One region of the Neorhizobium sp. 2083 genome, then DNA from elsewhere that is predicted to be linked to it. Evidence: riboswitches for the same ligand, from Rfam matches in the RefSeq annotation. Region 1 holds a riboswitch; the other holds the start of a gene.
The links. Region 1 has a riboswitch for S-adenosylmethionine ahead of metA (homoserine O-succinyltransferase). Riboswitches for the same ligand answer to the same signal wherever they lie in the genome.
Positions count from the first base shown of each region.

Region 2: it holds a riboswitch for S-adenosylmethionine, as region 1 does, so the genes downstream of both, J2X76_RS05180 (O-succinylhomoserine sulfhydrylase) here and metA (homoserine O-succinyltransferase) in region 1, are expected to answer to the same signal.

Region 1 covers NZ_JAVDTC010000006.1:171,383-187,443, forward strand. Annotated here, with positions in the region: gene J2X76_RS22595 (ABC-F family ATP-binding cassette domain-containing protein) at 1-386, opposite strand, end outside; gene J2X76_RS22600 (thiamine diphosphokinase) at 391-1,047, opposite strand; gene J2X76_RS22605 (MoxR family ATPase) at 1,142-1,981, shown strand; SAM riboswitch at 2,035-2,112, shown strand; gene metA (homoserine O-succinyltransferase) at 2,172-3,092, shown strand; gene J2X76_RS22615 (VWA domain-containing protein) at 3,105-4,286, shown strand; gene J2X76_RS22620 (aldose epimerase family protein) at 4,383-5,405, shown strand; gene J2X76_RS22625 (methyl-accepting chemotaxis protein) at 5,654-7,780, shown strand; gene J2X76_RS22630 (PAS domain S-box protein) at 7,854-9,656, opposite strand; tRNA gene J2X76_RS22635 (tRNA-Gly) at 9,877-9,951, opposite strand; gene J2X76_RS22640 (Isoquinoline 1-oxidoreductase subunit) at 10,144-10,785, opposite strand; gene J2X76_RS22645 (xanthine dehydrogenase family protein molybdopterin-binding subunit) at 10,799-12,952, opposite strand; gene J2X76_RS22650 (2Fe-2S iron-sulfur cluster-binding protein) at 12,956-13,414, opposite strand; gene J2X76_RS22655 (prolyl-tRNA synthetase associated domain-containing protein) at 13,734-14,243, shown strand; gene trxA (thioredoxin) at 14,301-15,275, shown strand; gene J2X76_RS22665 (LON peptidase substrate-binding domain-containing protein) at 15,417-16,061, shown strand, end outside.
Region 2 covers NZ_JAVDTC010000001.1:1,000,473-1,016,533, forward strand. Annotated here, with positions in the region: gene J2X76_RS05150 (carbohydrate ABC transporter permease) at 1-237, shown strand, start outside; gene J2X76_RS05155 (carbohydrate ABC transporter permease) at 254-1,081, shown strand; gene J2X76_RS05160 (DUF2160 domain-containing protein) at 1,098-1,379, shown strand; gene J2X76_RS05165 (ABC transporter substrate-binding protein) at 1,454-3,184, shown strand; tRNA gene J2X76_RS05170 (tRNA-Gly) at 3,375-3,448, opposite strand; gene J2X76_RS05175 (2'-deoxycytidine 5'-triphosphate deaminase) at 3,502-4,596, opposite strand; SAM riboswitch at 4,671-4,749, shown strand; gene J2X76_RS05180 (O-succinylhomoserine sulfhydrylase) at 4,793-5,977, shown strand; gene apaG (Co2+/Mg2+ efflux protein ApaG) at 6,139-6,531, shown strand; gene J2X76_RS05190 (tannase/feruloyl esterase family alpha/beta hydrolase) at 6,649-8,235, shown strand; gene J2X76_RS05195 (Hsp33 family molecular chaperone) at 8,274-9,263, opposite strand; gene argF (ornithine carbamoyltransferase) at 9,477-10,394, opposite strand; gene J2X76_RS05205 (aspartate aminotransferase family protein) at 10,448-11,644, opposite strand; gene J2X76_RS05210 (GcrA family cell cycle regulator) at 12,052-12,594, shown strand; gene J2X76_RS05215 (PACE efflux transporter) at 12,783-13,220, shown strand; gene phoB (phosphate regulon transcriptional regulator PhoB) at 13,227-13,910, opposite strand; gene phoU (phosphate signaling complex protein PhoU) at 13,940-14,653, opposite strand; gene pstB (phosphate ABC transporter ATP-binding protein PstB) at 14,699-15,514, opposite strand; gene pstA (phosphate ABC transporter permease PstA) at 15,528-16,061, opposite strand, start outside.

The DNA of each region.
Region 1 (16,061 bases):
GCCGCGCGGCGTGACTCGCCGCCGGAAAGCGTGTTCGGATCTTCCTGGCCGGTGAGGCCGAGATGTTCGAGCAGGTAGGTGACGCGATAGGGATCGTCGCCCGGACCGAGGCCCGCTTCGGCATAGGCCTGCACGGTCGAATAACCGGCGAAATCCGGTGCCTGTTCGAGATAGCGGATGGTCGAGGACGGATGGCGGAACACTTCGCCCGATTGCGGCTCAACCATGCCGGCAGCGATCTTCATCAGGGTGGATTTGCCGGAACCGTTGCGGCCGACGAGGCAGATGCGGTCGCCCGGCTCCACCTGCATGCCGGCGCCGGCCAGCAGCGGCGCACCGCCGAAGCTCAGGAAGATATCGTCAAGTTTCAGGATAGGGGGGGCCAAAAGCTCAGGCTCCTGTCATGTCGTAGGGGCGGGCAAGGATCATCGCCCTGCCGCTCTTTAGATGGAATTCCACCGGGCCTTCCGCAACGTTCGAGACGGTGCGCGAGGAGCCGAAGGGAAGCGAAAAGTCGTCGAGCGGATACCGTGCACCGATGATATCGAGCCCTTCCAGGTCCGAGAAGCCGATCACGGAAAACAGGGAGCCCTTGGGCAGGCCGAGCGTCTTTGCGCCCGGCAGCAGCGGCATGGCTTCCTCGTCGCCGGAGGTCAGCAGGATGTCGAGGCCGCGTTCGGCAAGGCTCATGGCGTGAAAGAAGTGCTGGAGCGCGTGGTCGCTGCGCTCGCCGCCGAGCGCGCCGACGAAGATCAGCCTTGCTGCGCCCCTTTCGATGGCCCCGGTCGTCGCGATCTCGCCGTCTGTCTCGTTCTTGGCCGGCGGAAAGGCCTGCCGCTCGACGCCCGGGAACTGCGCGATCAGCGCGGCATCGGAAGAGTCGAAATCGCCCACCCAGAGTTCCGGCGTCACGCCCAGCGCCGCCGCATGGCGCATGCCGCTGTCGGCCGCGATGAAGCGGCTGCCGGCAACTGCGTCCCGCAGGCGGTCGGTGACGGTGAGATTGCCGCCGAGCAGAATGGTGAAGGTCGAATGGCTCATGCGCATTGCCCATAGCGCAAAGCCGGCCGAAAGGGAAAGCTGTTGCACCGCCGGGGATGAGCTTTTAGTTTGCGGCGCGTTGATCGATCAGGATGCCGAGATGCAGTTTCAGGGTACAGCGGACTATATTGCCGACAAGGATCTGATGGTGGCGGTCAACGCCGCGATCCGGCTCGAACGTCCGTTGCTGGTGAAAGGCGAGCCCGGCACCGGCAAGACGGAGCTGGCGCGGCAGGTGGCTGCGGCGCTGGGCCTCGACCTGATCGAATGGAACATCAAGTCCACCACCAAGGCGCAGCAAGGGCTCTACGAGTATGACGCCGTCTCGCGGCTGCGTGACAGCCAGCTCGGTGACGAGCGCGTCCACGACGTCGCCAACTATATCCGCCGTGGCAAGCTGTGGCAGGCATTCGCGTCGGAGCAGAAGCTGGTGCTGTTGATCGACGAGATCGACAAGGCGGATATCGAATTCCCGAACGACCTGCTGCAGGAACTCGACCGCATGGAATTCCATGTCTACGAGACCGGCGAGATGGTGAAGGCCAGGGTCCGGCCGATCGTGATCATCACCTCCAACAACGAGAAGGAACTGCCGGACGCCTTCCTGCGCCGCTGTTTCTTCCACTATATCCGCTTCCCGGATGTCGATACGCTCGCCCGCATCGTCGAGGTTCATTATCCCGGCATCAAGCAGACATTGGTGCGCAATGCGCTGACGCAGTTCTACGAAATCCGCGAAATGCCGGGGCTGAAGAAGAAGCCTTCGACGTCCGAAGCGCTGGACTGGATCCGGCTTCTGGTCTCCGACGATGTCGACCCGTCCGATCTGCGCGGCGACGTCAAGAACGCGCTTCCGAAGCTGCATGGCGCGCTCTTGAAGAACGAGCAGGACGTGCATCTGTTCGAGCGGATGGCCTTCATGGCTCGACGGGAGCGGTGAGCGGAAGATTTTGCTCCCATTGACGCCGGCCATAGCAAGGCGTATTTGAGCTTCTGAGAATTCGTGGTGATTTGGCCGGCCGGCTTGCAGCCACGTTAAAAAAGTCGCTAAAGGGCCGCGAGAAGATGTCTTCCCACGGACCGGTCGCGATTTTTGTCGTCGCCGGTTTTTTATTTTGTTGGGTAAAGACATGCCGATCAAGATTCCCGATACGCTGCCCGCATTCAGCACGCTCGTTTCCGAGGGTGTGCGGGTGATGACCGAAACCGTGGCGGTGCGGCAGGACATTCGTCCGCTGCAGATCGGGCTCCTCAACCTCATGCCGAACAAGATCAAGACCGAGCTGCAGATGGCGCGCCTCGTCGGCGCCTCGCCGCTGCAGGTCGAGTTCTCGCTGATCCGCATCGGCGGCCACAAGGCCAAGAACACGTCGGAAGATCATCTCCTCTCGTTCTATGAGACCTGGGAAGAGGTGAAGCATCGCAAGTTCGACGGCTTCATCATCACCGGCGCGCCGATCGAGACGCTTGCCTTCGAGGACGTCACCTATTGGGACGAGATGAGACAAATTCTCGACTGGACCGCGACCAACGTGCATTCGACCATGAATGTCTGCTGGGGTGCGATGGCGGCGATCTATCACTTCCACGGCGTGCCGAAATACGAGCTGAAGGAAAAGGCGTTCGGCGTCTATCGCCACCGCAACCTCGTGCCGTCCTCGATCTATCTCAACGGGTTTTCGGACGATTTCCAGGTGCCGGTGTCGCGCTGGACGGAGGTCCGCCGCCCCGATATCGAAAAGCACCCGGATCTCGAGATCCTGATGGAATCCGACGAGATGGGCATTTGCCTGGTGCATGAGAAGGCCGGCAAGCGGCTCTACATGTTCAACCACGTGGAATACGACTCCACGTCGCTGGCGGACGAATATTTCCGCGACGTCAACGCCGGCGTGCCGATCAAGATGCCGCATAACTATTTCCCGCATAACGACGACACGCTGACGCCCTTGAACCGTTGGCGCAGCCATGCACATCTTCTGTTCGGCAACTGGATCAACGAGATCTACCAGACGACTTCGTATGATCTGGAGAAGATCGGTACCGAATAGGGTCTCGACGCGATGTTCATTCCCTTCTTCCTGCAGCTCAAGGAAGCGAAGATCCCGGTGACGCTCCGGGAATTCCTTGCGCTTCTGGAGGGCATGGAAGAAGGGATCGCGGATTTCGATGTGGAGGCCTTCTATTTCCTCGCCCGCACCGCGCTGGTGAAGGACGAGCGGCATATCGACAAATTCGACCGGGTCTTTTCGTCCTATTTCCAGGGACTTGAATCGGTCTCCGGCAGGTCGGGCGTGGATGTCGCTAACATCCCCGAGGAATGGCTGCGCAAGCTCACCGAAAAACACCTGACCGACGAGGAAAAGAAACTCGTCGAGTCGCTGGGTGGTTTCGAGAAGCTGATGGAGACGCTGCGCCAGCGGCTGGAGGAGCAGAAGGGCCGGCATCAGGGCGGCTCGAAATGGATCGGCACCGGCGGCACCTCCCCCTTCGGCGCCTATGGCTACAATCCGGAAGGCGTGCGGATCGGCCAGGACCAGTCCCGCCATCGCCGGGCGGTGAAGGTCTGGGACAAACGCGAATTTGCCGATTTCGACGACAAGGTCGAGCTCGGCACTCGCAACATCAAGCTGGCGCTGAAGCGGTTGCGCCGCTGGGTGCGGGAAGGGGCGGTCGAGGAATTCGACCTGCCCGGCACGATCCGTTCCACCGCCGAACACGGTTATCTCGATGTCCAGACCCGGCCGGAGCGGCGTAACGCGGTCAAGCTGCTGATGTTCTTCGATGTCGGCGGCTCGATGGACGACCATATCCGCGTTGTCGAGGAACTGTTCTCGGCGGCTCGTGCAGAGTTCCGGCATATGGAGCATTTTTACTTCCACAATTGCCTCTACGAGGGCGTGTGGAAGGAGAACCGCCGCCGGTCGGACCGGACGCCGACGCTCGACCTCATCCGCAGCTACGGCGCCGACTACAAGGTGATCTTCGTCGGCGACGCGTCGATGAGCCCCTACGAGATCACCCATACCGGCGGTTCGGTCGAACACTGGAACCAGGAGCCGGGCGAGGCCTGGCTCAAGCGGGTCACCGATCATTTCCACCGCTGCGTCTGGCTCAATCCGGTGCCGCAGGACCATTGGAGCCATACGACTTCCATCACCCTGGTGCGGCGGCTGATGACCGAGCGGATGTTTCCCCTGACACTTGGCGGGTTGGAACAGGCGACCCGCACGCTGACCCGCTGAGTTTGCTTTTCCCTGAACTTTATCGGTTCCCGGCGTTGCGGCCTGCCGTCAAATCGCGCAGTTTGCCGCAAAATCTATTGGTGGAGGAGCAATCCCATGGCGGATCAGAATTTCGAAGTTTTCGGCACCACGGAAAAGGGCGAAACCGTCCATCGCGTCCGGATTTCCGGCGGCGGGCTGACGGCCAGCGTCATCACCTGGGGTGCGGTGATCCAGGATCTCAGGCTCGAAGGCCATCAGCCGCCGCTGGTGCTCGGTTTCGAGCGGTTTGAGGACTACCTGAACCATTCCCCCTATTTCGGCGCAACGCCGGGGCGTTCGTCCAACCGTACCGGCGGCGGTCGTTTCACGCTGGATGGCAAGCCGTATCAGCTCGAGCTGAACGAACGGGGCGTCACCCACCTTCACGGCGGCTCCGACGGCATCGGGCGCCGCAACTGGACGATCGTCGAACACGCCGCGGACAAGGCGGTGCTGCGGATCACCGATCCGGATGGCCGAGCCGGGTATCCCGGAAACTGCACGATCACCGCGACCTACCAGCTCAAAAAGGACGGCGTGCTTTCCGTCGTCTACGAATCCACCACGGACCAGCCGACGCCCGCCAATATATGCCAGCATTCCTATTTCAATCTCGACGGCCGTGAGGATGCGCTCGGCCACGACATCATGATCGCCGCCGACCATGTGCTCGTCCTAGACGAGAAACAGGTGCCGACCGGCGAATTGATGGACGTCGCCGGCACGCCTTTCGATCTCAGGGACATGGGGCCGATGAAACGTTTCGACGAGAACGCGCAGGTCCTGTTCGATCATAATTTCTGCCTCTCTCCGGAGCGAACGGACAAGCGCTCGGTCGCTTTGGCGCGCAGCATCCATTCCGGCGTATCGTTGGAGGTTCGCACCACCGAGCCGGGCGTCCAGCTTTATGCCGCCTTCAAGCTGCCGCAGATCCCCGTGCCTGGACTTGACGGACGCCGCTATGGGCCTTTTGCCGGGTTCTGCCTGGAAACCCAGGTCTGGCCGGATGCCATCAACCATGCCCATTTCCCCAATGCGGTGCTGCGTCCGGGCGAGGTGCTGCGGCAGGAGACGGACTACATCTTCTCGAAGCAATGATTGCCAGGGCCTTTGCAGGGCCGGGCTCATCGCAGCCTGGCCAAGCAACTCCTGTCGCGGCGCGTTGCCTTGCTTCGGTGAGGTTTTGCGAGGGAAAGTTATGGCCACGCGTTTTACATTGTGGAACGCAGTAAGATTTTGACATTAGTTAAATTTCAACCGATTTCGGCATAGTTTTCTTGAGGATTGGCACTGCCGCCCGCCGGGCGGGAGGCCCTCTGCCTTTGCGGAGCACATTCGAGGGACTTATGGACGAGATCAGCATCAAGAAGCCGCTGTCCAGGCGACTTACCTTCTTCGGTTTTGCAGCCGTGCTTTTTGCGAGTGCGGTTATCGGCGGACTTGCCTGGGAACGGCAGTCGAACATGACCGAGCAGGCGTTGCAGACGGAGCTCAACAGCGATCTCGCGGTCATCCAGGACGATATGGCCGCCCAGGGGCGTGCCGCGTCCGCGCTGGCGTTGACGATCGCATCCTTGCCGGAAACTTCCCCGCTCATTCTCGCCAACGATCGGCAGGGTCTGCTCTCCCGCTTCGCCAGCATGAAGAGCGTCAAGGACGCGAGCGGACTTGAAATGATCACCTTCAGTACTGCGGCGGCCGATGCGATTGCCCGCGTGCATGATCCGGATGTCTTCGGCGACAATATCAAGGCGCGCCGCAAGATGGTGGCGACCTCGCTCGGCGACAAGAAACTGGTGGTCGGCATCGAGACCGGCCGCACCGCCGTAAGCCTGTTTGCGACCGCTCCGGTCGTCACGGACGGCAAGGTGGTCGGCGTGGTGGATGTCGGGCTGAAGCTGGTCGATGCCTATTTCTCCCGCCTGACCAAGGAAGTGAACGCCTATGTCACGCTCTACACCAAGGGTGCCGACAAGTTCGACAAGCAGGCTTCCACCTATGGCGGCAATCCGATCCTCAGCGGCCCGGAACTGCAGGAGGCCTATGACAAGGGTTCCGTGCGCCGTTATGCCGATATCGGCGGAAAGCACTATGCCGTCGAGGCCGTTCCGCTCCTCGATTTTTCCGGAACCAAGGTCGGTGTTCTCGAAATCGCCTCCGACATCACGCCGCTGGTCGCCGCCAGCGAAACGGCGCTGTGGATGACCGCACTCGGCACCGTCGCGGTTTCGATCCTGTCGCTGATCGGCTTCCTGATCTTTGCCCGGTCGCTCGGCGGCACCGTGCGCCGCCTGACCACTACGATGACCAAGCTCGCCGCCGGCGATCTCGGCGCCGAGGTGAGCGGACAGGAGCGCCAGGACGAACTCGGCGCCATGGCGCGTGCCGTCCAGGTGTTCAAGGCATCGGCGCAAGAGAATGTCCGGCTGGAGCAGCAGGCAACGGAGGCGCGCGAGGCGCAGGACCACCAGCGCCGCCGCCAGTCGGCGATCGACAACGCCAAGGGCGAGGATCTGCGCGCCTTCGTGCATGCGATCGAGGAAGGCTTCAACCGCCTCGCCGGCGGCGACCTGACTGTCCGCATGGATCGTGCGGTTGCCGAGGAATTCGAGCCGATCCGCGCCAAGTTCAACAGTTCGGTCGGCAATCTCGAAGAGGCGATCGGCTCGGTGGTCGGAGCCGTCGGCACGATCCGCGCCGGCCTGCAGGAAATCTCGATCGCGTCCAACGATCTCGCCAAGCGCACGGAACAGCAGGCCGCGAGCCTCGAAGAGACCGTGGCGGCGCTCGGCCAGGTGACCTCGGCCGTCAACGACAGCGCCAGCGGCGCAAGCCGCGCCCAGGGCGTCGCATCGCTTGCCCAGCAGAAGGCCCAGCTCGGTGGCGAGATCGTCGCCAATGCGGTCGCCGCCATGGCGGCCATCGAAGGCTCCGCCGAGCAGATCAACCGCATTATCGGCGTGATCGACGACATCGCCTTCCAGACCAACCTGCTCGCGCTCAACGCAGGTGTCGAAGCCGCCCGTGCAGGCGAAGCCGGCCGCGGTTTTGCGGTTGTCGCACAGGAAGTCCGCGGGCTTGCCCAGCGCTCGGCCGATGCCGCAAAGGAGATCAAGGCTTTGATTTCCACCTCGTCGGCGCAGGTCAAGCAGGGCGTCGAGCTGGTCACGGCCTCCGGCAAATCGCTCGACGACATCGTCAGCGAAGTCGCGCAGATGAGCACCTTCGTCAACACGATCACCTCCAGCACCAGCGAGCAGGCGACCAGTCTTCGCGAAGTGGCGGCCTCCGCCGACCAGATGGACAAGGTGACCCAGCAGAATGCCGCGATGGTGGAGGAAACCACCGCCGCTGCGCAGAGCCTGACGCAGGAAACCGACAACCTCGCCGATATGGTCGCCCGCTTCAAGACGAATGCCGGTCCATCCTCGCAGGGGCAGGCGTCTGGCAGCTATCGCGCGCGGGCGGCCTGACGGGGCACTTTCGAAATTGACGATGCCGTCGTCGGCCTGACGCTGCCGGCGGCATCCATGCCGTCATTCCCGGTCATGCCGGCTGACGGATGCGACGCAGTTCGCCTTCCAGCAAGGTCATGTTCACGGGTTTTCGAATGGTCGTCTGGCCGCTGAAGGATTCATGATCGTGGAGCTGTTCATATCCGGTGCAGAACAGGAAGGGCACGCCCCGGGTCTGCAGCCATTCCGCAAAAGGATAGACCGGCTTTCCGCCGAGATTGACGTCGAGAACAGCGACGTCGGGTAGCGGCGAGCCGCCGACCAGGCGCATGGCTTCGTCGGTCGTCGCCGCCGGCCCGACGACTTCCCAGCCGCGCGATTCGAGTTCGTTGCAGAGTTCCATGGCGATCAGCGTCTCGTCCTCGACAACGAGTATCCGTCCCGCCGAGCCGGTCTGCGACGACTTGGGTTCGGCTTCGTGTCCGGCGACCGGGCCAGCCGAGACGTCGGGACGGTAGACGGACTGCGGCAGCGTCGCGACAAGGCACATGCCGGTTGTCGGCCAGTCGATATCGAGCCTGCCGGCCAGCTGTCGGGTAGCGACTTCGGCCACCAGGGTGGAGCCGAAACCCCTGGAGACGGGTTTGTGCACCGGCGGGCCGCCGGTCTCGGTCCAGCGGAGTTCGAGTTCGGAAGACGGCAGGATGCGCCAGGCCACGTCGACCCGCCCTTCTGCAACCGACAATGCCCCGTACTTGATGGCGTTGGTGCCAAGTTCATGGATGAGGAGGCTGATCGGCTGTACGGCATTGGGGGTGAGGGTGACGGCGGGGCCGCCGATCATCAACTGGTTGGCGCTCTGATAGGTCCGGGTTTCCTCCGTAAGGACCGCGGCGAGGTCACCGCCCTGCCAGCGGTTCTGGGCGAGCAGGGAATGTGCGCGGCTCAGCGTCGAAACGCGGCCCCGAACCGCGACGATGAACTCCTCCTTGGTTTCGGCGCGTGTCAGGGAAACCAGGGCCTGTACGACCGCCAGGGCATTCTTGGCCCGGTGATCGACTTCCCGGGCCAGCAACTGGCGGGAATCTTCGCTTGCCTTGCGTTCGGTAATATCGCGCAGGATGACGGTCGCGAGTTTTCCTTCGCCGATCTGTACCTGCGAGATCGACGCCTCGAGAGGGAATTCCTCGCCATTGGCGCGCAGGCCGCTGATGGCTCCCAATGCGCCCATCCGCCGGTTGGTGACCCCCGTCTCCTTGAAGAGGCGGATATGTTCGGCATGTCTGTGGCGAAACCGCTCGGGAATGAACCGCTCGATAGGCGAGCCGAGCGCATCCTTGCGGGCCACGCCGAACATGCGCTCCGCGGCCGGGTTGAACAGCACGATCCGCTGACTTTCATCGACGGTGATCAGCGCGTCCATCACCGATTCCACAATCCCTTCCATGCGCCTGCGGCTTTCCAGGAGGGCATCCTCGGCTGCCTTGCGTTCGGTGATGTCGCGCAGGATGACGGTTGCCAGGCGCGCGCCGCCGACCTCGACCTGCGAGATGGAAGCTTCGATCGGAAATTCGTTGCCATCCGCCCGCAGGCCGCTGATCGCACCGAGCGAGCCCATCTGCCTGGTGGTCACGCCGGTCTCGGTGAACCGGTGGATATGCGCCGCGTGGGTCGGGCGATGTCGTTCCGGCATGAAGCGGGAGATGTGCTGGCCCAGAGCTTCGGCGGCCGGCAGGCCGAACATCCGCTCGGCTGCGGGATTGAACAGGATGACCCGTTGCTCTTCATCGATGGTGATGATCCCGTCCATTGCCGAAGCGACAATGCCTTCGAGGCGTTGCATGGTCTCGATGGCGGTTTTCTGACTGAGTTTCTGGTTTGAGCGAGATTCCATGACGGCACCTCTCCAATTAACCGCCGAATCAGCGGCGCAACGTCGCGCAGTAAGTTGCATTGATATTCCATCTCGCGTGTTTGGTGAAGGCGGGCGGAAATCAATAAATTCATCGGGAAGCGAGGAGGAGAGCGGCCTGCGCCGCATAAACCGCACCGTCACGAAGTGACGCATGCCGAAGCAAGATGCTGCGGCTACATGTCGATATTCTAGGAGAATTTGGAGCGGGCGAAGGGATTCGAACCCTCGACCCCAACCTTGGCAAGGTTGTGCTCTACCACTGAGCTACACCCGCTCATCAATCCACCGGTCCGTGGTAGTAAGCTAGACCGTGGCGCCGCGGCTCGTTGCCGGCGACGGGCGCTATATGGCCCAGTCCTTTTTCAAATGCAACAGGGAAATGACGATTGGCGCGAAGAAAAATTGCGATCCCGCCAAAGCCCCTGCAAACCGCCGGTTCCGGGCGGAACCGGCGGCCACTTCATTCTCAGGAGGCGGGGCAGGCTGCTCCGGACTTCACCCAGGCGGTGATCAGTTCGCCGAATTCGGCCTGCGTGCCCGGCACCGGTTCGCGGCCGGCGCCCGGTTTCCAGCCCCAGCCGACCAGTTCGTCATGAGCCATGTGCTCGACGATCTGGTCCATGGTCTTGCCGCCGTTGCGGGCCGGGTCCTTGATCTGCTGGCAGATCTGGGTGAGCGATTTTCCGGCCCAGGCCATTTCGATCGGCGCGAGATGCCAGGCGGGGTTGCCCGGAATGCTCTTGATCGTGTCGGCCTGGCCGACGACGGGCGTGTTGTCGGCGCTGTGGCAGGTGGTGCACTGCATGCCCGGCAGGCCCATGCCGCCGTCGCCGCGGAAGACCGGCGGCTGGTGCGGGTGCATGTTGGCACCCTGCAGCGGCCTGTCCGTCGCCGGGTGACAATTGACGCAGCGCGGATGCTGGATGACCTTGCCGGCCTCCTGGAAGAGCGCCACGGAGCGTTCCCGCTCGTTGGCGATCGACTGGAAGGAGGCGGCAGGTTTCAGCGTCTTGGCATCTTGGGCGACCGAGGCGGGCGACAGGAGCGTGCCGGCGCCCACGAACAGACAGAGGGCGGCAACGCCGGTGAGTGCGAGTTTCCAATTCATCGGGTTTTGATCCTCAGGCCGAAACGATGTTGACGATGGGCAGCTGCCGGACCGGTGCCCCGGTCAGGCGTCGCCAGGCATTGGCAACCGCGGGGCCGACGGGCGGCACGCCGGGTTCGCCGACGCCGCTCGGCTTTTCGCTCGACTTGATGATCTCGACCGCCACGTCCGGCATCTCGTTGATGCGGATGGAGCGGTAGTCGTGGAAGTTCGACTGCACGATCTTGCCGCCCTTGGCCAAGGTCACCGCGTCGAAAAGGACCGCGCCGAGGCCGTAACCGACGCCGCCTTCCATCTGCGCCTTGATGACGTTGGGGTTGACCGCGACGCCGCAATCGACCGCCACCCACACCTTGTGGACGCGCGGCGCGCCTTCCGGCCCGACCGAGACCTCGACGATCTGGCCGACGAAAGTGTCGAAGCTTTCCACGACCGCCACGCCGCGAGCGCGGCCTTCCGGCACCGGAGAACCCCAGTTGGCCATTTCGGCCACCTTTTTCAGCACGCCCGCATGGCGCGGCTTTTTGTCAAGCAGCGCCATGCGACCCTCGACCGGGTCCTTGCCGATCTTCTGGAAGAGTTCGTCCACGAAGGTCTCGACCGCAAAGCCGGTATGGGTATGGCCGACCGACCGCCACCAGAGGGGTGGAATGGAAAGCTGGACGTTGTGGGCGCTGACTTTCAGGTTGGGGATCGTGTAGGGCAGGTTGGATGCGCCTTCGACCGAGGTCGGGTCAAGATCTGCCTTGCCCATGATCGACTGGCCGACGATCACCTGTTCCCAGGCGGTGATCTGGCCTTGAGCATTGATGGCACCGCGCATCTTGTGGGCATACATCGGGCGGTAATAACCGCCGCGAATGTCGTCCTCGCGGGTCCACATGTGCTTCAGGGGACGGGTCCGGTCGGTTGCGGCATAGACGGCCGCCGCCTCCTGCATGTAGGGCGAACCGAACTGCGCCTTGCGGCCGAAGCTGCCGCCGGCGAGCTGGGTGTTCACCCGCACCTTCCCCTCGTCGAGGCCGAGGACCTTGGCGGCGACCGCCTGGTCCATGGCGGGGAACTGGGCGCCGTTATAGATATCCACCGATCCGTCCGCCGCCTTGATGAAGACGGCGTCGAGCGGCTCCATCGGCGCATGCGCCAGGAAGGGGAAGACGATCTCGGCCTCCACCGTCTGCAGGCCGGGTGCCTTGAAGGCATTGTCGACATTGCCGTTGTTGGTCGCCTCCAGGCCTTTTTCGCCGAAGAGCTTCCGGTAGTCGCTGGCAAGTTCCTCGGAGGAGCGGGTCTCGGCCTTGGAGAGATCCCATTCGATGCTCAGCGCATCGCGGCCCTTGAGCGCCGCGAACGTGTTGTCCGCGTATACCGCGACGCCGGACGGCACCTGCTTGACGTCGACCACGCCCTCTACCTTGCGGGCTTCGGCATCATTGAAGCTCTTCACCGTCGCGCCAAAATGTTCCGGATGGGCGACGACGGCAATCAGCAGGTTGTCCGGCGTGATGTCGAGCGTAAAGATCGCCGTGCCGTTTGTCTTGCCGAGGGTATCGAGCTTCGGCAGTTCGGTGCCGATCAGCACGAAATCCTTGGGATCCTTGAGTTTCGGCTCCGCGGGCGGTGTCAGGCGCGCCGCCTTTTCGGCAAACGCGCCAAAGCCGCTTTCCTTGCCGGAGGCGGCGTGTCTGATGCGGCCCTTCTCGATCGTGATCTGGGAGGTCGGCACCTTCCACTCGTTGGCCGCGGCAACGACGAGCATGGCGCGTGCGGCGGCCCCGGCCTTGCGCATCTGTTCATAGGAATTGGCGATCGAGCTCGAACCGCCGGTGCCCTGCAGGCCGAACATCAGGTTGGCATAGATCTTGTTGTCGGTCGGCGAATGGACGGCGCGCATCTGGCTCCAGTCGGCATCGAGTTCCTCAGCGACCAGCGTCGCAAGGCCGGTGAACGGGCCCTGGCCGAATTCGATATGCTTGGAAAGCACCGTCACCGTGTCGTCGGTGCCGATCTTGACGAAGGCGTTTATCGGCGCAAGGGCCGCATCGCCGCCCGCATGTACGCCGGCCGGCGCTGCCGAAACGAATTTCGGGGCGATGGCAACGCCGATCACCAGTCCGGAGCCGGCGATAAAGTCACGGCGGGTGGTTTTGATGTTCTGGATCGTCATGGCTCAGCCCTCCATCGAACTGGCGGCATTGTGGATTGCCGCGCGGATGCGATGGTAGGTGGCGCATCGACAGATATTTCCGGCCATCGCGCCGTCGATATCGGCATCCGTCGGTTTCGGCACCATCTGCAGCAAGGCGACCGCCGACATGATCTGCCCGGACTGGCAGTAACCGCATTGCGGCACGTCGAGGCTGGTCCAGGCTGTCTTGACCGCATCGGCCTCGGTGCCGGAAATGCCTTCGATGGTGACGACCTCCGAACCTTCGATCATGGAGATCGGGGTCACGCAGGAGCGGCGCGGCATGCCGTCGAGATGGACCGTGCAGGCGCCGCACTGGGCAACGCCGCAGCCGTATTTGGTGCCGGTGAGTTTTTCGAAATCCCGGATGACCCAGAGAAGCGGGGTCTCGGGATCACCGTCGAACGTTCTTTCCCGTCCGTTGAGCGTGAAGGTGACCATGAGGCGGACCTTTCGGTTGAGAAGCCGGCGTCGCGCCGGCGCTGCGGATTGAGCGGCTGTTATCGGCCGGGGCCGGTATGGAGGGCGAGGAATGTCGCGCCGAAATAAACTTGAGCTAACTGGAGAAGTTATTGTTTATCAGCTGGGTACGGTCGACCGACGGAATTGCCGGATGCCGGTTCTCCACGTCTGGTAAAATGGTCGCACCATCATATCAGGTCAAGCGCTTCACGAGATCGTGTGAGCCTCGCTTGGCCCGCCGCTACATTGTGGTTATGGTTATAGTCCAATCCCCGCCAACAGAGCCAATTCCATCAGCATGAGCCAGACACAGCCGAAAACCGCCGAGGATCTTTTCCGTTTTCTCGACAGCCTGAACATTTCGCATTCGACCAAGACGCACCCGCCGGTCTTCACCGTGGCGGAATCCGAAAGCCTGCGGGACGAGATCCCCGGCGGCCATACCAAGAACCTGTTCGTGAAGGACAAGAAGGACCAATATTTCGTCCTGACGGTCGAGGAGCGCGCCACTGTCGACCTGAAGACCGTGCACAAGGTGATCGGCGCTTCGAGCCGGGTCTCGTTCGGGCGGGCGGAAATGCTGCTGGACTATCTCGGCGTGGTTCCGGGTTCTGTGACGGTGTTCGGCGCCTTCAACGATACCGGGCGCAATGTGACCTTCATCCTCGACGAAGACCTGATGAAGCACGACATCATCAACGGCCATCCGCTGTCGAACGACGCCACCACATCGATCGGACGCGACGATCTCATCCGCTTTCTGGAAGCGACCGGCCACACGCCGCTTGTCTTGAAAGTTACAGACTGACATACGATCTTTGCAGCCTAGAAGGCGAAGATGCGAAGCGTTCCCGGGAGAACATTCATGAGCGGCAGCAACAACCCCTATGGCGGTTCTTACGGCGGACAGATGACCGCTTCGGCGAGTTTTGGCGCGGCGCCTGCTGCATCGGGTCCTGCAGGGGGGTATGTCTCCGATACGAGCACGGCCGGTTTCACCAGGGACGTTCTCGAAGAATCGCGCCGCCAGCCGGTTCTCGTCGATTTCTGGGCGCCCTGGTGCGGTCCCTGCAAACAGCTGACGCCGGTGCTCGAAAAGGTGGTCAATGAAGGCCAGGGGCGCGTCAAGCTCGTCAAGATGAACATCGACGACCACCCGTCTATCCCCGGACAGCTCGGCATCCAGTCGATCCCGGCGGTCATCGCCTTCGTCGACGGCCGTCCGGTCGACGGTTTCATGGGCGCGGTGCCGGAAAGCCAGGTTCGCCAGTTCATCGACAAGCTCGCCGGACCTCCGGGCGCCGAACAGGCCGCCGAGATCGAAGCGGCGCTCACCGAGGCGGAAACCCTGCTTGCCGGCGGTGAGATCCAGGAGGCCGCGCAGCTTTACGGTGCCGTCCTCCAGGCCGATCCGGAAAATGCGAAGGCCGCCGCCGGCATGATGCAGTGCCTGATCGCCATGGGCGAAACGGCCCGCGCCGGCCAGATGCTTGCCTCGCTCCCGGAAGAGCTTGCCAAGGATCCGGCGATCCAGGCGGTCGCCAGGAAGCTCGAGCAGATCGAGGAAGCCCGCAAGCTCGGCGATCCCGTGGCTCTCGAGCGCCAGCTCGACGCCAATCCGGACGATCACGATGCCCGCCTGAAGCTCGCCAAGATCCTCAACGTCCAGGGCGAGCGCGACAAGGCCGCCGAGCATCTTTTGACGATCATGCGCAAGGACCGCACGTTCGACGACGACGGAGCCCGCCGCCAGCTGCTGCAGTTCTTCGAAGTCTGGGGGGCGAAGGATCCGGCAACGATCGCCGCCCGCCGCCGCCTGTCCTCCATCCTCTTTTCGTAGGCCCGCCTTTTCGCGAGCTGAGGCCAATCCCTAAAGGATTGGTCTTGCGTTCTGAGGTGGGTGCCCCACATTATTTGGTGCGGCGAATCCTTGCCCGAACCAGTGATCGTCTGGCCAGTGATTCCGGGAGGTGTCGGACCCATGCATGTGGGAAACGCAAGATATCTGAAGCGCGAGGATCTGCCGGAGACGATCCCCGTCTTTCCTCTCACCGGCGCCCTGCTTCTGCCGGGCGGACAGCTGCCGCTCAATATTTTCGAGCCGCGCTATCTCGCCATGTTCGATGCGGCGCTTGCGGGCAACCGGCTGATCGGGATCGTGCAGCCGTCGCTGCTCGAATCCGGCGAGGCTGCCGAAGGGCCGCGCGCGCCCCTCTCGACCGTCGGCTGCATCGGCCGCATCACCTCATTTGCCGAAACGGGTGACGGCCGCTATATCACCTCGATCAGCGGCGTTTGCCGCTTCCGGCTGATCGAAGAGGTGGGCGGAGGCCATCCCTATCGCACCTTCAAGATCGCGCCTCTCATGACCGACCTCTCCACCGAGGACGACGAGAGCACGGTCGATCGCGCGGAACTGCTGCGCGTCTTTCGCGCCTATCTCGACGCCAACAAGCTGGAGGCAGATTGGGAAAGCGTGGAGCGCGCCGGCAACCGCACGCTCGTCAACTCGCTGTCGATGATGTCGCCCTTCGGACCGGCCGAGAAACAGGCACTCCTCGAAGCCCCTGATCTTCGCACGCGCGCCGAAACGCTGATCGCGATCACGGAAATCCTGCTGGCGCGG
Region 2 (16,061 bases), on a different contig from region 1:
ATCGCTGTCCTCCTGCGCTTCATGGACAGTTTCATGATCTATACCGAGCCTTTCGTGGTCACCGGCGGGGGGCCCGGCAACTCCACGACCTTCCTGTCGATCGATCTCGTCAAGACGGCCGTCGGTCAGTTCGACCTCGGGCCGGCGGCTGCCATGTCGATCATCTACTTCCTGATCATCCTGCTGCTGTCATGGATCTTCTACACCGTGATGACCAGCAGCGACGCAGACGCCTGACGGGAGGAGAGGAACAATGGCGAAAACAATCAAATACAAGCCCGCAGGCAATCTTTCCTGGCTGGTCTCGACGATCTACATCGTCTTCCTGCTGCTGCCGATCTACTGGCTCGCCAACATGAGCTTCAAGGAGAATGCGGAGATCACCGGTGCGTTCTCCCTCTGGCCGCAGAACCCGACATTCAGGAACTACATGGTGATCTTCACCGATCCTTCCTGGTACAACGGCTATATCAATTCCATCATCTATGTGGTGCTGAACACGCTGATTTCAGTGCTGGCGGCGTTGCCGGCCGCCTACGCTTTTTCGCGCTACCGGTTCCTCGGCGACAAGCACCTGTTCTTCTGGCTGCTCACCAACCGCATGGCGCCGCCGGCCGTCTTCGCCCTGCCGTTCTTCCAGCTCTATTCCGCCTTCGGTCTCATCGACACGCATATCGCGGTCGCCCTTGCCCATTGCCTGTTCAACGTGCCGCTTGCGGTGTGGATCCTGGAAGGTTTCATGTCGGGCGTGCCGAAGGAAATCGACGAGACGGCCTATATCGACGGTTATTCCTTCCCCCGGTTCTTCGTGAAGATCTTCATGCCGCTGATCGCATCGGGTATCGGGGTCGCCGCCTTCTTCTGCTTCATGTTTTCCTGGGTGGAACTGCTGCTCGCGCGCACGCTGACCACGACCGATGCCAAGCCGATTTCCGCCATCATGACACGCACGGTCTCGGCCTCCGGCATGGACTGGGGCGTGCTGGCGGCGGCCGGCGTGCTGACCATCGTTCCCGGTGCACTCGTCATCTATTTCGTTCGAAACTACATCGCCAAGGGCTTCGCCCTCGGCCGCGTCTGACACGGAGGAACCAAGCATGAGCTTTTCGTGGATGGCCTGGACACTGCCGACGGCCATGTTCTTTCTGACAATCCTGGTCCTGCTCATCGGCATGAGCATATGGGAATATTTCGCGCCGGGCGGTTCTCCCCGGATCGGCATCCTGCGCTTCGAGACGACACGGGGGGATCGGCTGTTCATCTCGCTGCTCGGGGCGGCATTCATTCATCTCGCATGGCTGGGGTTCATCGGCCCCAACCTGTGGTGGGCTCTTGCCCTGGCAGTGGTCTACGCCATCGGCGTCTTCCGCTTCGTCTGAAGGCAAGCTGAAAAGGCGGCGGGAGGACCGTCGCTCGATACGAACTCGCAATCGCAAAACTCTGGGAGGATAAAATGCGACGGCATCTTATGACAACGACGGCAGCGGCGTTGCTGGCTCTGGCCGGCTCCGCCTATGCCGGCATGGACGAGGCAAAACAGTTCCTGGACAAGGAAGTTGGCGAACTCTCGACGCTTTCCCGCGCCGAGCAGGAAAAGGAAATGCAGTGGTTCATCGATGCGGCGAAGCCTTTTGCCGGCATGGATATCAAGGTCGTTTCCGAAACGCTGACCACGCACGAGTATGAATCGAAGGTTCTGGCGCAGGCCTTCGCCGCGATCACCGGCATCAAGGTCACCCACGACCTGATCGGCGAAGGCGACGTCGTCGAAAAGCTGCAGACGCAGATGCAGTCGGGCGAGAACATCTACGACGCCTATGTCAACGACTCCGACCTGATCGGCACGCATTGGCGCTACCAGCAGGCCCGCTCGCTCACCGACTGGATGGCCGGCGAAGGCAAGGACGTCACCAATCCCGGCCTCGACCTTGAGGACTTCATCGGCCTCAAGTTCACGACGGCACCGGACAAGAAGCTCTACCAGCTGCCCGACCAGCAGTTCGCCAACCTCTACTGGTTCCGCTACGACTGGTTCAACGACGAGAAGAACAAGGCCGATTTCAAGGCGAAATACGGCTACGACCTCGGTGTTCCGGTGAACTGGTCCGCCTATGAGGACATTGCCGCCTTCTTCACCGGCCGCGATGTCGGAGGCAAGAAGGTCTATGGCCACATGGACTACGGCAAGAAGGACCCTTCGCTCGGCTGGCGTTTCACCGACGCCTGGCTGTCGATGGCGGGCAACGGCGACAAGGGACTGCCGAACGGCCTGCCCGTCGACGAATGGGGTATCAAGGTCGACGAAAAGTCCCGTCCGGTCGGCTCCTGCGTCGCGCGCGGCGGCGATACGAACGGCCCGGCAGCCGTCTACTCGATCCAGAAATACCTCGACTGGCTGAAGGCCTATGCGCCGGCCGCCGCCCAGGGCATGACCTTCTCCGAATCCGGACCGGTGCCGGCTCAGGGCGAGATCGCCCAGCAGATGTTCATGTACACGGCGTTCACCGCCGACATGGTCAAGCCCGGCCTGCCGGTCATGAACCAGGACGGCACGCCGAAATGGCGTTTCGCCCCGTCTCCGCATGGCGTCTACTGGAAGGACGGCATGAAGCTCGGCTATCAGGACGTCGGCTCCTGGACGCTGATGAAGTCGACACCCACCAATCGCGCCAAGGCGGCCTGGCTCTACGCCCAGTTCGTCACCTCGAAGACGGTGGACGTCAAGAAGAGCCATGTCGGCCTGACATTGATCCGCGAGAGCACCATCCGGCACAAGAGCTTCACGGACCGCGCGCCGAAGCTCGGCGGTCTGATCGAGTTCTATCGTTCCCCGGCCCGCGTCCAGTGGTCGCCGACCGGCACGAACGTGCCTGACTATCCGAAGCTCGCACAGCTCTGGTGGCAGGCGATCGGCGACGCGTCCTCGGGCGCCAAGACCGCGCAGGCAGCCATGGACTCGCTTTGCTCCGAGCAGGAAAAGGTCCTGCAGCGCCTGGAGCGCGCCAAGGTCCAGGGCGACATCGGGCCGAAGCTCGCCGAGGAACACGATCTCGCATACTGGAACAAGGATGCCGTCGCGAAAGGCAACCTCGCTCCGCAGCTCAAGATCGGCAACGAGAAGGAAAAGCCGGTCACCGTCAACTATGACGAGCTCGTAAAGAGCTGGGCTGACGCCAAGAAATAAGCCGGTTCGCCGGGCGCTCAATGCGCCCGGCGGCCACCGACTGCGCAATCTCATTCACAGCGGTCCCACGGGCAAAATGGGCAACGGAGCAGCCAGCTGCCGCGCCTTGCCGGGTGTGCGTCCGATGTCTGCGGGATTACAGCGGCTCACGTCGGCAATCAACGTTTCGGGACATCAGTGGAAAGGCAGCTGGAGCGGGTGAAGGGAATCGAACCCTCGTATTCAGCTTGGGAAGCTGCTGCTCTACCATTGAGCTACACCCGCGTCGGTTTTCAGACTTCTAACAGACGGCCCCGCGTGTCAAGCCGGAGGTGGCCTCAGGCGCGAAAATGCTTGGAGAGCTTCAAGCCCTGCGCCTGGTAGTTCGAGCCGAGGCCGGTGCCGTACATGCCTTCGGGTCTTTCCAGCATATGCTCGTAAACCAGCCGGCCGACGATCTGGCCGTCCTCGAGGATGAAGGGCACCTCATGGCTGCGCACTTCGAGCACCGCGCGGCTGCCACGCCCGCCCGCCGCCTCGTGGCCAAAACCCGGATCGAAGAAACCGGCATAGTGGACACGGAATTCGCCGACCAGCGGATCGAAGGGCGTCATCTCGGCCGCATAGAGCGGCGGCACGTGCACCGCCTCGCGCGAGACGAGGATGTAGAACTCGTCGGGATCGAGGATCAGTTCGTTGCGGCCGCGGCTGTAAAGCGGCTCCCAGAAATCGAAGATGTCGTGCTGGGCCTTCTTGTCGACATCGACGACGGCCGTGTGATGCTTGCCGCGGTAACCGATCAGGCCGGCGCTGTCGCCGGACAAGTCGATCGACAGCGCGATACCGCCGCCCGAGACATTCGGCTTGGCGGATGCCACCAGGGTTTCGTCATTGTGGAGCTGCAGGAGGTCCGGCTCGCCGAGCAGCGCATTGCCGACCCGGAAGCGGATCTGCGACAGGCGCGAACCGCGGCGCACGACGATCGGGAAAGTGCGCGGCGAGATTTCGAGATAGAGCGGACCGGAATAGCCCGCGGGGATCTTGTCGAATTCCTGGGCGTAGTCGGTGATCACACGCGTGAAGATGTCGAGGCGGCCGGTGGAGCTTTTCGGGTTGGCCGAGGCCGACATATTGGCCGGCAGATCGAGCCGCTCCATCAGTGGCACGATGTAGACGCAGCCGGTTTCCAGCACCGCGCCTTCGGAAAGGTCGATGACATGAAGCTTGAGGCGATCGAGCTTGTCGGAGACCAGGCTCGCCGGACCCGGCATGAAGCTGGCCCGGACCCGGAAGGCCTTGGCGCCCAGACGCAGGTCCAGGCTCGCCGGCTGGATCTGGTCCCGATCGAGCTCGCGCTCGGAGATCAGCCGTCCACTGTCGAAAAGCGCCGCGATTGCGCGGTCCGCCAGAATTCCTGTTTCGCGAGCCATCATGTCTCTCTTAAAGTTTTCGGGGCGACAAAACCAAATGCCGGCCATTGACGCAAGCGGGACGCGGCGCTATGCCAGTCTTATCCCGTGGTGATTTGGCCGGTCGGCTTGCAGCCACGTTAAATAAGTGGCTAAAAAGACCGGGTGCGAAACCGGTCTGCTTATGCGACCGGTTTTTTTGTTCTGAAAGAGGACACGCATGACCAAGAAATGGCGCCCGGCAACTCAGCTCGTACACGGCGGCACGCTGCGCTCGCAATATGGCGAAACATCGGAAGCGATCTTCCTGACGCAAGGGTTCGTCTATGACACGTCGGAAGCGGCCGAAGCCCGCTTCAAGGGCGAGACCGACGGCTTCATCTACGCCCGTTACGGCAGCCCCACCAACGACATGTTCGAAAAGCGCATGTGTGCCCTCGAAGGCGCCGAAGATGCGCGCGCCACCGCCTCGGGCATGGCCGCCGTCACCGCCGCGATCCTCTGCCAGCTGAAGGCCGGCGACCATATCGTCGCGGCCCGCGCCCTGTTCGGCTCCTGCCGCTGGGTGGTCGAGACGCTCGCCCCGAAATACGGCATCGAATGCACGCTGGTCGACGGGCGTTTCCTGGAAAACTGGGAAAAGGCGATCACGCCGAAGACCAAGGTGTTCTTCCTGGAAAGCCCGACCAACCCGACGCTCGAAGTGGTCGATATTGCCGGAGTCGCCAGGCTCGCCAACCAGATCGGCGCCAAGGTCGTGGTCGACAACGTGTTTGCGACCCCTCTCTTCCAGAAGCCGCTCGAACTCGGCGCTCATATCGTCGTCTATTCGGCCACCAAGCATATCGACGGCCAGGGTCGCTGCCTGGGCGGCGTCGTGCTGTCCGACAAGGCCTGGATCGACGAGAACCTGCATGACTATTTCCGCCATACCGGCCCGGCCATGTCGCCGTTCAACGCCTGGACGCTGCTGAAGGGCATCGAGACGCTGCCGCTGCGCGTCAAACAGCAGACGGAGAGCGCTTCAAGGATCGCCGATTTCCTCGCCGATCAGAAGCAGGTGGCGCGTGTCATCTATCCGGGCCGCAAGGATCATCCGCAGGCCGATATCATCGCCAGACAGATGACGGGCGGCTCGACGCTGGTGTGCTTCGAGCTGAAGGGCGGCAAGGAAGCGGCCTTCAAGCTGCAGAACGCGCTGGAGATCGTGCGGATCTCCAACAATCTCGGCGATTCCAAGAGCCTGATCACCCATCCGGCAACCACGACGCACAAGAACCTGACGGACGAGGCCCGCGCGGAACTCGGCATCTCGCCGGGCACGGTACGCCTGTCGGCCGGCATCGAGGATACCGACGACCTGATCGAGGATTTCGCCCGCGCGCTTGCCCAGGCGGGCGCGTAAATCCCGGCTTTTCCGGGATGGTGGATCGATCAGAAGATTCACCATCCCGATTATCCTTAACTTCAACAAATGCCGCCACCTGGCCGTCCAAAACGCGAGAATTCTTGACCTCGCCGTCCCCCTGTACAATATCGAAGCAGTGAGAATTGTTGAGGTGTCGCATGTATCGCGCCCGGACAAGAGATATCGACGTCGCCGTCGAACCCTACTACCTGGAGGAGCAATCCAATCCGGAAGAGAGCCGGTATGTCTGGGGTTATCGCATCGTCATCGAAAACCATTCGGCGCTCACCGTGCAGCTCGTCCATCGCTACTGGCACATCACCGATCAGAACGGCATTGTCGATGAAGTCGACGGGCCGGGGGTCGTTGGCGAACAGCCTCGGCTGAAGCCGGGCGACAGTTACGAATATTCCTCGGGCTGCCCTCTCGACACCCCATCCGGGCTGATGTTCGGCCATTACGACATGCAGACCGACGAAGGCGAGACCTTCGAGGTGACGATCCCGGCTTTCTCGCTGGATTCACCGGGCCTGATGCGCGTCCTCAACTAGACCGGGCGCCACCGACGACAACCTGAAGGTTATGGGTGACGGTGGTTTATCTATTTGTTCCCCCCTCCCTCCTGCGGCATCCTGGTTGCGTCAAACGGTCTTTGGGAGGAGAACTTGATGACGAAACCCGATCAATTGGGCCTTCTGCTGGCATCCTGCGCCTTGGTGACGCTTGCGGCCTTCACTCCGGCGCTCGCGCAGAACAAAAGCAGTTTCATCGACCAGAAGGACAGGCCGGATTTCGTATCCGCCACCGTCTCGCCGCAGATCGCCTGCGGCATGCTGAACAGCCAATCCTTCGCCGACGTCACGACCCTGAAAGCCACGCATGTGGCGGGTGTCGGAAACGTGCCCGGCCATTGCCAGGTGACCGGCTATATCCGGCCGCAGGTGCGTTTCGAGATCACCCTGCCCGACAATTGGAACCGGCGGCTCTACATGTTCGGCAATGGCGGTTATGCGGGCGAGGATCTTGCCGCAGCTTCGCGGGTGGCCACCCGCAATGCCGCGCTTTCGAGGGGCTTCCTCACCGTCCAGCAGAATACCGGCCATGACGCGGTTACCTACAAGCTCGGGGATTTCGCGCAGGATCTCGACCTCCTGATCGATTATGGCTCGCGAGCCGTGCATGTCACCGTCGATACCGCCAAGGCGATCGCGGCACGCTATTACGACCGGCATCCGTCCTTCTCCTATTGGGACGGCTGCTCGACGGGCGGGCGTCAGGGGCTGATGGCGGCGCAGCGTTATCCGGGCGATTTCGACGGCATTCTTGCCGGAGCGCCGGTCCTCGACCTCACCAATACGCAGATCTGGGGCGTGTGGAATGCGCGAGCACTGCTCAAGGCACCGATCAGCCGGGCGCAGCTTCCCGTGCTTGCCAAGGCGGTGATGGACAAGTGCGATGCGATCGACGGCGCCAGGGATGGGCTGATTGCCGATCCGCGGCAATGCAATTTCGATCCGGCCAAGGACCTCAAGATCTGCGAGGCTGGTGGCTCCGACTGCTTCACGCCGGCGCAGGCCGAAACGCTGAAGACGCTGGCAGGCGGCGTGAAGATCAAGGGCGAGACGATTTTTCCCGGCGTGCAGTTCGGCACCGAGGGCGTCGATCCGACCGGGGTGAGCGGCTGGGACATGTGGATGGTATCCGAGCCGGGGCCGAGCCGGCAGCTCGCCTATGGCGAGACCTTCGTCAAGAACATGGCAATGCTGCCCGCTTCCGGAAAAGCGATCGACTGGAAGACATTCGACTTCGACGCCGAATATCCGAAGATCGGCGCGATCCGCGAGATCGTCGACGCGACCAATCCGGACCTCAGCGAGTTCCGGAAGCGCGGCGGGCGGATGATCACCTATTTCGGCTGGTCTGACCCGGCGCTCAACCCGATGATGGGCGTGAACTACTATGAAGCTGTCCGCAAGCAGATGGGCGCCGAGCGGACGGCGGAATTCTACCGCCTGTTCATGGTGCCCGGCATGTTCCATTGCACCGCGGGTTATGGCACGGATGTCTTCGACGCCTTCACGCCGCTGATGGACTGGGTGGAGAACGGCAAGGCGCCGGAAGTGATCCGGGCGAGCCAGATGAAGGACGGCAAGCCGGCGATGACACGGCCACTTTGCCCCTATCCGCAATCGGCCAGGTATTCAGGCAACGGCGATCTGAAAGACGGCGCGAACTTCGAGTGCAAGATGCCTTGAAACGAATACGGCGGGAGTTTTCTCCCGCCGTTTAACCGTCAAGCAACGGCGAATTCGTCCGTCTTGTAACGATACGTGGTCGAGCAGAACTCGCAGGTGACGGCGATTTCGCCATCCTCCTCGCTTGCCTCGATCTCCTCGGCGCTGAAGCCCGACAGGACGCCCTTGATCTTGTCGCGCGAGCAGCTGCAGCGGTCGAATACCGTCTGGGGCGTGTAGACCCGGACGCCGCGCTCGTGGAAAAGGCGAAACAACAGCCGCTCTATCGCGACCTGCGGGTCGGTCAGCTCGTCGGTGTCGATCGTTTCCACCAGCGTGCGGGCTTCCGCCCAGGCATCGTCGTCGGCGAAATCGATATCGCGCTCATCGCCATCGCCGCCATGCAGGTCCGGCTGCCGCATGCGCTCGGGCGCCTGCGGTAGGAACTGCGCGACGAGCCCGCCTGCCCGCCAGTTGTGGCGCGGCTTGCCCTCGGCATCGCGATCGAACAATTCGGCGACACCCAGGCGCACCTTGGTCGGGATCTGCTCCGACTGGCGGAAATAGACGCCGGCGATCTCCTCCAGCGACGAGCCGTCGAGCGGCACGATGCCCTGATAGGGCTGCATGCCGCGGCCCTGGTCGATGGTGAAGGCGAGCACTCCCTGGCCGAGAAGTTCCGGCGGCGAGGTCCTGCCTTCCCTGACTGCCGCGGCCAGGGCTTCCTCGTCGTAACGGGCATAGGCGCGAAGGCTGTCGGGCGTCGAGAAGTCCGCGACCAGCAGGTCGACGGGCCCGTCGCCCTTGGTCTGCACTGTGAACTTGCCGTCGAATTTCAGCGAGGTGCCGAGCAGGGCCGTCAGCACGATCGCTTCGGCAAGCAGCCGCGCGACCGGCCCCGGATAATCGTGACGTCCGAGGATGGAGTTCAGCAGCGGCCCGAGCTGGACCGCACGGCCGCGCACGTCGAGCCCCTCCACCTGGAAGGGAACGACCCGGTCGTCTCCGGCAAAGTCGAGTTCGTTGAGTTCCACAGTCGCTTCCGCCATGACTTCACTCCTTCGCGCCGACCCAAAAACCTTTACACAAGCGCCAGCCCGAGCGGAACCGCTGGCCGGAGGAAAAGACGTCGACGATGTGTGTTGAAACGCCAGTCCAGAAGACGGCGTATTGTTGAAAGCCGACAGATGGGGGATCGCGGAGCGGAAATCAAGGTTCGATTACCGCCGCCAGCTCTCCGCGCCCGTGCAGGGAGTTTGCGCTCAGACGGCGCCGAAGCACCATGCGAGAATGGATTTCTGCGCATGCAGGCGGTTCTCAGCCTCGTCGAAAACGACCGACTGCGGACCGTCGATCACCTCGTCGGTCACCTCCTCGCCGCGATGGGCCGGCAGGCAGTGCATGAACACCGCTTCCTTGTCGGCCCGCTGCATCAGGTCCGCATTGACCTGGAAGGGCTGGAAGACGTTGTGGCCGCGGGCCTTGTGCTCCTGGTTCATCGAGACCCAGGTGTCGGTGACGACGCAGTCGGCGCCAGCCACGGCCCGCTCCGCATCATGGCAGAGCATGATGCTGCCACCATTGTTGCGGGCCCAGTTGAGGAACTTGTCGTGCGGCTCCGAGCCCATCGGTACCGCCATGTTCATGCGGTAACCGAAACGGGCGGCGCCTTCGACGAAGGAATGCAGCACGTTGTTGCCATCGCCCGTCCAGGCGATCGTCTTGCCGGCGATCGGGCCGCGATGTTCTTCGAAGGTCATGATGTCGGCCATGATCTGGCAGGGATGCGTATCGTCGGTCAGCGCGTTGATGACCGGCACGGTCGCGTGTTCGGCGAGTTCCAGCATGCGGGCATGATCGGTGGTGCGGATCATGATCGCATCGACATAACGCGACAGAACCTTGGCGGTGTCGCCGATCGTCTCGGCGCGACCGAGCTGCATTTCGGTGCCCGACAGAAACAGCGTCTCACCGCCGAGCTGGCGCATGCCGACATCGAAGGAGACACGGGTGCGGGTGGAGGGTTTTTCGAAGATCATCGCCAGCATCTTGCCGGCGAGAGGTTTTTCCGCCGTGCCGGCCTTGGTCGCCTGCTTGCGGATCTTCGCGTCGTCGAGAATTGCCCTGAGATCCGCCGAGGACACGGCGGAAAGATCGAGAAAATGCTTGGGAGATGCCATGTGATGTTCCCTGTGAAGAGGGAAACCTTCAACGGCGTCCCCTTTTTGCCCGCTCAGGCCGATTTCTTCATCTCGGAGGCGGAAAGCGTTTCCGCCGCCTTCTCGATGCGGGAAAGCCCCTCGCGGGCCTCCTCCGCGGTGACTGTGAGCGGTGGCAGGAGACGCACCACGTTGTCGCCGGCGGGAACCGCCAGCATGTGTTCGCCCCGCAGGGCGGCAACCAGATCGCCAGCCGGCACCTTCGCCTTCACGCCGAGTAGCAGGCCCTCGCCACGGATGTCTTCGATGACGTTGGGGAAACGATCCTTGAGGCTCGCGAGACCCTGGCGGAGAACCAGGGCTACGTCGCGGACGTTTTCCAGGAAGCCGTCGCCCAGGATCACGTCGAGCACTGCGTTGCCGACCGCCATGGCAAGCGGATTGCCGCCATAGGTCGTGCCATGCGTGCCGGCCGTCATGCCGGAAGCCGCTTCCGCCGTCGCAAGGCATGCGCCGAGCGGGAAACCGCCGCCGATGCCCTTGGCAAGAGCCATGATGTCCGGTGCCACGCCCGTCCATTCATAGGCGAACAGCTTGCCCGTGCGGCCGACGCCGGTCTGGACCTCGTCGAAGATCAGCAGCAGGCCGTTGTCGTCGCAGATCCGGCGCAGCGCAGCCAGGAATTCCTTCGGGACCGGCCGGATGCCGCCCTCGCCCTGGATGGGCTCGATGAGGATCGCCGCCGTCTTTTCGGTGATCGCAGCCTTCAGGGCGTCCATGTCGCCGAACGGCACCTGGTCGAAGCCTTCGACCTTGGGACCGAACCCCTCGAGATATTTCGCCTGGCCGCCGGCGGCGATGGTCGCCAGCGTGCGGCCATGGAAGGCGCCTTCGAAGGTGACGATGTGGAAGCGCTCCGGATGGCCCTTCACGAACTGGTAGCGGCGCGCCGTCTTGATGGCGCATTCCAGCGCCTCGGCACCGGAATTGGTGAAGAACACCTTATCCGCGAAAGAGTTGTCGGCGAGACGACGCGACAGCGTCTCCTGGCCCGGCTGCTCGAAGAGATTGGACGTGTGCCAGACCTTGTCGGCCTGCGCCTTCAGCGCGCCGACGAGATGCGGGTGGGCGTAGCCAAGCGAGTTGACGGCGATGCCCGCACCGAAGTCGAGATATCGCTCGCCACTCTCCGTCACAAGCCATACGCCCTCGCCGCGTTCGAAACGCAGCGGAGCCCGGGCAAACGTGTCGAAAAGCGCGGCTTCAGCCATGGCGACATCACTCCTCTAGGCAGTCTCGAAAAAGCCCGCAGAACGGGCCGAAAAATCAAAAATGCCGCCCACTGGGCGGCGGTGGCACTATCGTGGTTTAGGCCGTCAATGTCAACAAAGCTCGGCATTTTAGGCAGGTTTCGGCCGGAAAGCGCAAGCCCGGGCTTATGTGACAAAAATGACTCTCCAGGACAGCAAGTTGGGGAAAACCACGAAATCGAATCCCGCAGATTCGCCCGACTCTTGCCACGGAGTCAGCCTCACACTAGGTTAAAGATCAATTACTAGACTGCATGCGGCGGAACTAGTCACCTCAAGCATAGATATAGTGGGTGCTGCGAAATGATTTTCGCAGCAAAGGTGGAAGGATTCTGCATGCCAGCAACGTTCAAAGGCGGAGAACGGGCATGAACTGGACAGACGAGCGTGTCGAGAAGCTCAAAAGATTATGGTCGGAGGGCCTGAGTGCCAGCCAGATCGCAGCACAACTCGGAGGCGTAAGCCGGAATGCGGTGATCGGCAAGGTGCATCGCCTCAGCCTTCCCGGCCGGGCGAAAGCCGGCGGTACGGTCGCGACCGGTCGCACATCGGCGGCCAAGCGCACGACATCGGCGCCGCGGGCTCCGAACTATGCATCGCGCGTTACCACCACCACCCGGACTGTAGCCCGCGCCGTGGGCGCGACGATGGTGAAGGAAGAGATCGAGGTCGAACCTTACGAGGAGATGGAATATCGTCCCGCCTCGAACGTGGTGGTGCCGATCTCCCGTCGCCTGGCACTGACCGAACTGACCGAGCGCACCTGCAAGTGGCCTGTCGGCGATCCGCTCAAGGAAGATTTCCACTTCTGCGGCTGTGAATCCCCGGACGCCTCGCCCTATTGCAGCTATCACGCAAAGCTCGCCTACCAGCCGGTGAACGAGCGCCGCAAGGTTGCCGTTCGCGTCTGAGCGGCGGCGCGACACGAGGACAAGATCGAAAGCGGGCTTCGGCCCGCTTTTTTTGTTGCAGATGGCGGATCTGCCGGTCAGGCCTTGCTCCGGATCGGCATTGCGCCTATCTGAAGGATGGCGAGGACGACCTCCCCCATCCGGGCAAGAACTCCGGGACGACCCGGAACAGCACCCAGGAGGTCATCATGCGCTCCACACGCGACCGTATCCGCCATGCCATCAGTTTCGAGTTGATCGGGCTCGCCATCATCACACCACTCGGCGCCATCGCCTTCGGCATGCCGGCCACCGATATCGGCGTGGTCGGCATCGGCAGTGCGACGATCGCCACCGGCTGGAACTATCTTTACAATCTCGGCTTCGACCATCTGATGCAGCGTTTCACCGGCAGCACGCAGAAAAACACCGCAATACGCGTGGCGCATGCGGTGCTGTTCGAACTTGGCCTGCTCATCGCGCTTCTGCCGCTGATCGCCTGGTATCTCGGCGTCAGCATTCTCCATGCGCTGATGATGGATGTGTCTTTTGCGGTCTTCTACGTGGTCTATGCCTTCATCTTCAACTGGGCCTATGACCGGATCTTCCCGCTGCCGGAATGGCAGCGGAAGACCGAGGCGGCGTGAACCGCCTCAGGATTCCATCGAATAACCCGCGCCGCGGACGGTGCGGATGACATCCTGCATGTTGGAGAAGTTGAGCGCCTTCCTGAGGCGCCCGACATGCACATCGACAGTACGTTCGTCGACATAAATGTCGTGCCCCCAGACGCCATCCAGAAGCTGCGAACGCGAGAAGACGCGGCCGGGCGAGGCCATCAGGAACTCCAGAAGACGGAATTCGGTCGGGCCCAGGCGCACCTCACGGCTCTTTCGGTGAACGCGGTGGGTTTCCCGATCGAGTTCGATATCGCCGCAGCGGAGCACGCTGGAGAGCACTTCGGGACGGGCGCGGCGGAGCATGGCCTTGACGCGGGCCATAAGTTCCGGCGTCGAGAAGGGCTTCACCACATAATCGTCGGCGCCGGTGGCGAGGCCGCGAACACGTTCGCTTTCCTCGCCTCGGGCCGTCAGCATGATGATCGGCAAGCGCTCCGTTTCCGGACGCATGCGCAGCCGGCGGCAGAGTTCGATGCCGGAAACGCCGGGCAGCATCCAGTCGAGTATCAGAAGATCCGGCGTACGCTCCTGAAGCCGGATCTCGGCTTCGTCCCCCCGCAAGATCGTCTCGACCTCATAACCTTCCGCTTCGAGATTGTAGCGAAGAAGCACGCTGAGCGCTTCTTCATCCTCGACCACCGCGATTTTAGGCAGCATTTCAGCTCTGCTCCGTCAGCATTCCATCATTATTCGGTGATCGCACCGAGCGTGTTCGACGAGTCGTCCTTCGGGCGATCGCCTTCAGGCTGCGCGCCCGTCGTCATGTAGTAGATGGTCTCGGCGATGTTGGTGGCGTGGTCGCCGATACGCTCGATGTTCTTGGCGCAGAACAGCAGATGCGTGCAGGTGGTGATGTTGCGCGGATCTTCCATCATGTAGGTGAGGAGTTCGCGGAACAGCGAGGTGTACATCGCGTCGATCTCCTCGTCGCGGATGCGGATCGCCTCGGCCTTTTCCGCCGAACGCGTCGCGTAGACGTCGAGGACGTCCTTGAGCTGCACGAGGGCGAGATCGGAGAGATGTTCGAGACCACGGGCGAGCTTGCGCGGAACGCCGGTGCCCTGAACCGCGATGACGCGCTTGGCGGTGTTCTTGCCGAGGTCGCCGACGCGCTCCAGATCGGACGCGATGCGCAGCGAACCGACGATCTCGCGAAGGTCGGCGGCAACAGGCTGGCGGCGGGCGATCGTGACGATCGCCTTGTCGCCGATCTCGCGCTCGGCGTGATCGAGGATCACGTCGTCGGAGATGACCTTCTGGGCGAGTGCGGCGTCGGAATTGACCAGCGCGCGCACGGCGTCCGAGCACATCTGCTCGGCAAGACCGCCCATCTCGGAGATGCGGCGGCTCAGATATTTCAGTTCGTCGTCATAGGCCGACAGGATATGGGTCGATGCCATCTTCTAGTCCTCAAAATTGATTTTCAGGCGGCACGGTCGGCTGGATCAGCCGAAACGACCCATGATGTAGTCCTGGGTGCGCTGGTCGTCGGGGTTGGTGAACATCTTGTCCGTATCGTTCTCCTCGACGAGCTGGCCGAGATGGAACATGGCGGTGCGCTGCGACACGCGGGCGGCCTGCTGCATCGAGTGCGTCACGATGACGATCGTGTAGTTGGCGCGCAGCTCGTGGATGAGTTCCTCGACCTTGGCGGTCGCGATCGGGTCGAGAGCCGAGCAGGGTTCGTCCATCAGGATGACTTCCGGCGATACGGCGATCGCACGGGCAATGCACAGGCGCTGCTGCTGACCGCCAGAAAGGCCGGTGCCGGATTCATGCAGACGATCCTTGACCTCGGTCCAGAGGCCGGCGCGCTGCAGGCTCGCTTCGACGATCTGGTCCATGTCGGCCTTGCTCTTGGAAAGGCCGTGGATGCGCGGACCATAGGAAATGTTCTCGTAGATGGTCTTCGGGAACGGGTTCGGCTTCTGGAAGACCATGCCGACGCGGGCGCGAAGTTCCACGACGTCGATGTTCTGGTCGTAGATATCGTCCGTGTCGAGGGTGATCTTGCCGGTGACGCGGCAGTTCTCGATCGTGTCGTTCATGCGGTTGAGGCAACGCAGGAAGGTGGACTTGCCGCAACCGGAAGGACCGATGAGAGCCGTCACAGTGTTTTCGCGGACGTTGAGGTTCACGTCGAAAAGCGCGCGCTTCTCGCCGTAATACACAGAAACGTCCTTGCCGATCATCTTGTGGGATGCATCACTCATCTTTTGGTCCAGCGCCTTTTCAACTGCTGATTCTGACATCATATTCATTGTCATACTCCTTCTACCAACGCCGCTCGAAGCGACGCCGCAAGAGAATTGCGCCAACATTCATTAGGATGAGGAACAGGAGCAGGATGATGATCGCTCCCGAGGTACGCTCGACAAACGCGCGCTCCGCTTCGTTCGCCCACATGTAGATCTGCACCGGCAGCGCCGTCGACGGGTCGAGAGGCGTGGTCGGATAGTTGGCGACGAAGGCCACCATGCCGATCAGAAGCAGCGGTGCGGTTTCGCCGAGTGCGTGGGCAAGGCCGATGATGGTGCCGGTCAGAATGCCCGGCATCGCGAGCGGCAGGACATGGTGGAAGATGGTCTGCATCTTGGATGCGCCGAGGCCGAGGGCCGCTGCACGGATCGAAGGCGGCACGGCTTTCAATGCCGCGCGGGTCGCGATGATGATCGTCGGCAGCGTCATGAGGGTGAGCACCAGGCCGCCGACGAAGGAGGCGGAACGCGGCAGGCCCATGAAGTTGACGAAGACAGCCAGGCCGAGCAGACCGTAGACGATCGAGGGAACGGCCGCGAGGTTGTTGAT